One region of the Devosia sp. 2618 genome, then DNA from elsewhere that is predicted to be linked to it. Evidence: predicted binding sites of a transcription regulator. Region 1 holds the regulator's gene; each other region holds the start of a gene.
The links. Region 1 encodes PhoB, which activates phosphate uptake and scavenging genes when phosphate is short. Its sites were predicted from a motif close to TGTCATNNANCTGTCAT; they were not measured.
Positions count from the first base shown of each region.

Region 2: the regulator PhoB is predicted to act here: its motif matches at 1,039-1,055, upstream of ABIE28_RS15275 (esterase-like activity of phytase family protein).
Region 3: the regulator PhoB is predicted to act here: its motif matches at 1,231-1,247, upstream of phnC (phosphonate ABC transporter ATP-binding protein).

Region 1 is NZ_JBEPOO010000001.1:654,039-656,304, forward strand. Features, by position in the region: gene ABIE28_RS03100 (DMT family transporter) at 1-458, opposite strand, end outside; gene phoB (phosphate regulon transcriptional regulator PhoB) at 588-1,289, opposite strand; gene phoU (phosphate signaling complex protein PhoU) at 1,451-2,161, opposite strand; gene pstB (phosphate ABC transporter ATP-binding protein PstB) at 2,240-2,266, opposite strand, start outside.
Region 2 is NZ_JBEPOO010000001.1:3,078,102-3,080,367, reverse strand. Features, by position in the region: gene ABIE28_RS15275 (esterase-like activity of phytase family protein) at 1-970, opposite strand, end outside; gene ABIE28_RS15270 (alkaline phosphatase) at 1,206-2,266, shown strand, end outside.
Region 3 is NZ_JBEPOO010000001.1:2,372,156-2,374,421, forward strand. Features, by position in the region: gene phnD (phosphonate ABC transporter substrate-binding protein) at 1-283, opposite strand, end outside; gene phnC (phosphonate ABC transporter ATP-binding protein) at 345-1,163, opposite strand; gene ABIE28_RS11965 (DapH/DapD/GlmU-related protein) at 1,421-2,035, opposite strand; gene phnL (phosphonate C-P lyase system protein PhnL) at 2,032-2,266, opposite strand, start outside.

The DNA.
Region 1 (2,266 bases):
ATCAGCAGGCTACCCGAGGCGATCAGCACGACGGCAGCGAGCTGGCGGAGGCCAAGGCGGCGTTTGGGCAGGCCGAAAAAGCCCCATTGATCGGCGGCGAGGCCGAAGACGACTTGCCCGGCAAGACCCAGCGCCAGCGTTCCGGCGAGGGCGAGTGGTGTGTTGACGGTTGTGGAGGTCAGGATGACGGTGAGGGCGCCCGATGCGCCGCCGAGATAAGCCCACAGAGGCGCTTTGGAGCGTTCCGTTGTTTGCGGCGTGCGGCGCGGCCAGAGGATGGCAAGAAAGATCAGTGCCGCCACGGTGCCGGTGCCATGGGCGAGCCAGGACGAAAACAGGGCGCCGCCATGCTTGCCGGCTTCGCCATTGAACAGAACCATCAGGGTCAGAAGGCCGCCGCTGGCGAAGGCCGCGAGCAGATAGAGCGGGTTATTTTTGTGGGGGACGGCTGGGGGCATGGATCGACTCGAACGGGGAGACCCCGATGCTAGCATGAGGGGCGTTGGCTGGGCGATGGAGGGCAGGGCGCTGACCAGAAACGAAAATCCCCGCTTTCGCGGGGATTTTGTGGGGGGCGTGTTTTGGGCTCAAGCCAGTTGGGCGAAGCGTTCGTCGAAGGCGTAGCCGGCGCCGCGGACGGTGCGGATCGGATCGCTTTCGCGGCCACGATTGATGGCACGGCGGAGGCGGCCGATATGCACGTCGACGGTGCGCTCATCGACATAGACGTCATTGCCCCAGACGCCATCGAGCAGCTGCTCGCGCGAATAGACGCGGCCTGGGTGGCGCATCAGATATTCGAGCAGGCGGTATTCGGTGGGGCCGAGATGGACATCGCGGGCGGCGCGGCGAACGCGGTGGGTGGTGCGATCGAGTTCGAGATCACCGACCTTGAGGGCGGCGGTGACGAGGTTTGGATTGGCGCGGCGCAGCAAGGCGTGGATGCGGGCGACCAGTTCAGGCACCGAGAAGGGCTTGACCACATAGTCGTCGGCGCCGGTGGCGAGGCCACGCACGCGTTCTTCTTCCTCACCGCGAGCGGTCAGCATGATGATCGGTACGCGGGCGGTTTCTTCGCGGGCGCGGAGGCGACGGCAGAGCTCAATGCCGGAAATTTCAGGCAGCATCCAGTCGAGCAGGATCAGGTCGGGCAGCTTGTCCTGAATGGCGTGCTGGGCTTCGTCGCCGGTTTCAGCGGTGACGACGCGGAAACCCTCGGCTTCGAGGTTGTAGCGGAGCAGGATGGCGATATCGCCTTCGTCTTCGACCACAAGGATAGTGGCGGGCATGGGGTGGCTCCCGTTGGGGCTGCCTGGTTTGGGCGCCGGAGTTTCAAGACCTCATGGTGAGCTTGGCGAACCACGAGGTCTAGCGAGTGGAGGCTGGTGTGCGACGACCTCGTGGTTCGACAAGCTCACCATGAGGTCTACTGGGGCGAGGGACTGGTATCTCAGGCCTTGATCTGGGTGCGCTGCAGGTCCTGGACGTCGCTGGTGAGCTGCTTGCCGGTCTGGAGGTAATAGGCGCGTTCGGCGATGTTGGTCGCGTGGTCGCCGATGCGCTCAAGGTTTTTGGCGCAAAACAGCAGATGCGTGCAGGGCGTGATGTTGCGCGGATCTTCCATCATGTAGGTGAGGAGTTCGCGGAACAGAGAGGTGTGCATGGCGTCGACTTCGTCGTCGCGGTTACACACTTCGATGGCGGCAGCTGCATCGCGGTTCGAGTAGGCGTCGAGCGCCTCCTTGATCTGGCGGAGCACCAGCGCCGTCATGTTCTTGACGCCGTTGTAAAAGGTTGGCTGCAGGCTCATGCCTTCGAGCTTGAGCGAGCGGCGGGCCAGCTGCTTGGCCATGTCGCCAACGCGTTCGAGATCGGCCGCGACGTGGATCGAGGTGATGATGGCGCGCAGGTCCGAAGCCATTGGCTGGCGACGGGCGATCATGGAAACGGCCATGTCGTCGATCTTGCGCTGCATGTCGTCGATATGCTGGTCGGCGATGATGGTGACGTCTGCCAGCTCGCGGTCGAGCTTGAGCAGGGCCTTGGTGCCGTTCTCGATGGCGACTTCGACCTGACCGCCCATTTCGGCGATCGACTGGGCGAGGGCGACAAGTTCATCGCTGTAGGCGGTGACGATATGGTCTTTGCCGATATTTGCCATTGCGTGGTCCTCTTGGTGTGCCTGGCCGCGCCGTTGAGGCGCAGGCCGGCGACCAGTGTTGCTGTAAGCGCTTCGGCCTTAGCCGATGCGGCCCATGATGTAGTC
Region 2 (2,266 bases), 2.4 Mb from region 1:
GCTCGATGATCAGGCCGCGTGTGCCTTCGAAAATGTTGAAGTCACCGATGGCGTGGCCAGCGTCGTCGAGGGGATAGTAGCGGATCTTGTCGCTCCAGGCCGAGCCGGCGACGTCAAATTCCAGCATGCGGATGACTGGCTTGCCATCAACGGTTTCGAGTGCACCAGCGGCTTCGTCGAAGAAGGGCTTTTCGAGCAACGGGTAAAGCGTCTTGCCATCGAGCGAAAGCGCCATGCCTTCATAACCGCCCGAGCGGCCGGTATTGATGCCGGTGACGACCGAACCGGCAGCTGGCTGCACGGTGAACTGGTTGTCGGGCGACTTGTAGTCGACGCCGCCTGGATTGGACTTGACCACCTGCAGCACGACGCCATCGGCGTCGACTTCGATCAGCCATGGACCGAATTCTTCGCCGATCCAGAAGTTGTCGCCAACGGGCTGGATCGATTCAGGGTCGAAATCGGCGCCGGTGAGGTAGCGGCTTTCGCTATGCTCGGTGATGATCGGGAATGGCACGACGCGGTTTGGATCCTTGAGGAAGGTGGTCTTTTCGATACCAACCTTGCCCGTGGTCCAGTCCATTTTGAGGACATTGAACATCAGCATGGCGTCGGACGAGTTGGCCTTGGTGCCATAGCCATTGTCCGTCAGAAACAGGAAGCGGTCGTCGCCCAGCGAACGAACGCCGCTCATGCCCTGGAGGGGCTGGCCAGGGAATGGCATGGCAATACCCGAAGCAGGGTTGGCCCAGCCATAAGGGGTCTCGACGCGAGTGCCAGAGGTGAAGCGGCCCGACATCTGCAGGCCGGCGGGCGCGTCCGCTGGAGCCGGAAGGAAGGTCTGTGCGGGCAGCTCGGCATGGGCCTTCAGCATGGCGTCGAACTTTGCCGGGCCAGAAGTGGTATCTTGAGCCATCGCGAGGGTTGCGAGGAGGCTGAGGCTGACGCCAAGGGCGAGAGCTTTGAGCATGGTAGTCTCCAGAGGAATAATGGACGCACTGCCCTAACCAGCGGTGATGTCACGCACATCACAGCGGCGTGACTGACCGATGACAGCGCCAGGGCTGCCACGCTGCCCTCTGGGGCAAGGTCACAAGGCGGCCAAAACTGCTCAATTACACACCCCTGTCATATGACCGCTCTATGGCTCGGCCTGCCCGCTGCCCGTCGCTCCTGCGGGTCGCCTCAACAGATAGGTTCATCTCATGGTCAAGCTCTCCCGAGCCCTTTTCGCTGGCGTGTCGACGCTATCCCTTACCCTTCCGGCGCTGGCGCAGACCGCTCTTCCGCAGGCCAATGACAGCTATTTCTTGGCCGCTCAGGAACAGCTTGCCGCCAAGGAAGCCATCCAGCCCAATACCGGCAAGGCCAAGAACGTCATCCTTTTCGTGGTCGATGGTCTGTCCATCCCAACCATCACCGCTGCCCGTATCCACGAAGGCCAGCTGGCCGGTGTTGACGGAGAGTCCCACAGCCTCGCCTTCGAGCAGCTTTTGCCGCACACGGCTTTGGTCAAGACCTATACCCATGACAGCCAGGTGGCCGACTCGGCCCCAACGGCAACCGCCATCACCTCGGGCGTGAAGTCGCTCAACGGCACCATCGGTGTCGACCAGAACGCCGTGCTCGAAGATTGCTCCACCCAGGCCGGGTCGACCACAATGTCGATTTTCGAGCAGGCCGAAGAAGCCGGTCTTGCCACCGGCGTCGTTTCCACCGCCCGCATCACCCACGCGACTCCCGCTGCTGCCTATGCGCACACTGTCGGTCGCGATTGGGAAACCGATACCAAGCTGCCAGCTGACGCTGTCGGCAAGTGTGCCGACATCGCGGCCCAGCTCGTCGACTGGTCGTTCGGCAATGGCTTTGAAGTCGTCTTCGGCGGCGGCCGTGCCAATTTCATGCTCGACACTCAGAAGGACCCGGAAGACGAGACCAAGTCCGGCGCCCGCAAGGACCGCGACCTGATCGCAGACTGGCAGGCCAAGTACAATGACGGCCAGTATATCTGGAACAAGGAAGGCTTCGACGCCCTGGGCGCCGACACGACCCGCGTTCTCGGCCTCTTTAACGGCTCGCACATGCAGTATGAAGTCGACCGCAAAAGCGATGCCGGCGGCGAGCCATCGATCTCGGAAATGACCACCAAGGCCATCGAGATCCTCGAAAAGAACGAAAACGGCTACATCCTGATGGTTGAGGGTGGCCGCGTCGATCACGCTCACCACGCCGGTAACGCTGCCCGCGCCTTGACCGATGCGATTGC
Region 3 (2,266 bases), 1.7 Mb from region 1:
AGATCTTGGCATAGGACGACGCGCCCATGATGGCGATGTCGATGGTGCCGCCGAGCAGGCCCTGGATGATGCCGTTATAGTCTGGCGATGGGAAGAACTGGACTTCGGAAACGCCGGTTGCGGCCTTCAGTGGCTCGGCAACGCATTCCGAACGACGCAGCTGGTCGGCTTCGTTTTCGCCGCCATCAAGGCCGATGCGCAGAACGGAAACGTCCTGGGCGAAGGCTGCGGTGGACATGGAGAGGGCCACGGAGGCCAGCAGGATCTTGCGGATCGCGGTCATGGAGTTTTCCTTTGGTGACGCGGGTTTGTCGGCGAGCCCATGGCGGGCCGCGGAACTTCGTTTAAGAGGCCGAACTGGTGTCGGCGGTCTTGATGGCGAGGGGCGCGAGCGAGGTGGACGTCATCGCCTCGGAAAAGGCTTCCTTGAGCCCGTCTGCGCCATAAAGGGTGCGGGCCACATCGGTGGTCAGCTCGTCCGGCGTGCCGTCGAACACAACCTTGCCGGCCGCCATGCCGATAATGCGCTCGCAATAGGCGCGCGCCGTATCGAGGGTGTGCAGGTTGGTGATGACGGTGATGCCTTCGGCATTGATGTCGCGCAGGCTGTCCATCACGATCTGCGCATTGCGCGGGTCGAGCGAGGCGATCGGCTCATCGGCCAGGATCATTTTGGGGTTCTGCATCAGCGCCCGGGCAATCGCCACACGCTGCTGCTGGCCACCTGACAGGGTCTGCGCCCACTGCATCGAGGTCTGGGCGATGTCGAGGCGCTCCAGCGCCTTGAGCGCTGCGAGCTGTTCGTCGGGAGAAAACATCTGCATCAGGTTCAGCACCGGATTGCGACCGTTCAGCCGACCCAGCATCACATTGGTGATCACATCCAGGCGCGGCACCAGATTGAACTGCTGGAAAATCATGGCACAGTCGCGCTGCCAGTTGCGCAGGTGCTGGCCGCGCAGTTCGGAGACCTTGACCCCGTCATATTCGATATAGCCAGACGATACGTCGTTGAGCCGGTTGATCATGCGCAGCAGCGTCGATTTGCCGGCGCCCGATCGGCCGATGATACCGACCATCTGGCCTTGCGGGATTTCGAGGTTCACGTCGCTGACGGCAAGCTTGTCGCCGAAGCGTCGCGAAACATTGGAAATCTTGAGCATTGAGCGCCCCTGCCCGTTGAACTGCGGCAGACCTAGGGCGGGGACATAACGTCAGCGTGTAAGTTCAGTGACGGTTGCATGACTGTGCACTGGATAGGTGTGGTGGGTTGTCGCGGGATCAGGACACGCCCTCGTGGTTCGAGGGTCGCTGCGCTCCCACCTCACCATGAGGGCTACTGTTACACAGCACCAAGAACAGCCCTCATGGTGAGGTGCGAGCCCTTCGCGAGCCTCGAACCACGAGGGCGTGGCAGGGTTTACCCCTCATACTTCTCCAAAAACGCCTCAATCCCCAGCTTCCGGAAATCCGGCAGCGCCTGATGCAGCTTGTCATGGCTCCAGTCCCACCACGCCATCGCATCGAGCCGCCCCGCCACATCGTCGCTGAACCGCTGCTTGATCGTCCGCGCCGGCACCCCAACCGCAATGGCGAAGTCCGCCACATCCTTGGTCACCACCGCATTGGAGCCGATGATCGCGCCATTGCCGATCTTGACCCCCGGCATTACCACCGCGCCGTGCCCGATCCAGGTGTCATGGCCAATAGTGATCCCCTGGCTGGCCCGCCAGTCGAAAAACTCCTGGTCATCGGTTTCGCCATCGAAATACCAGGCCGAGCGATAGGTGAAGTGATGCAGCGACGCCCGCTCCATCGGATGCATGCTGGCATAAATCCGCGCATGGCTCGCGATATTGGCGAACTTGCCGATCTGGGCATAGGCGATCTGGGTGTTTTCGACGCAATAGGAATAGTCGCCGATGGTCGAGCGCGACACGGTGCTGCCCGCGCCGATTTCGGTGTAGCGGCCCAGCATCGAGCCGACGACATTGGCCGTGGGATGCACGGATGGTTTTTCGCTCAAACGGGTCATGCTGCAATCCTTGGCGCAAAAGCGGTCACATCGACAATTCGGTCGGCCACGACGTTGCGCACGTCCTCATCGTGGAAAATCCCCAGCAGGCCGACACCGGCTAGCTTCTTTTCGGCAATCATCGCCACCGCCACCGCGCGATTGGTGGCATCGAGCGATGCGGTCGGCTCGTCCAGCAGCAACACCGGATGGTCAGTGATAAAGCCGCGGGCAATGTTCACACGCTGCTGC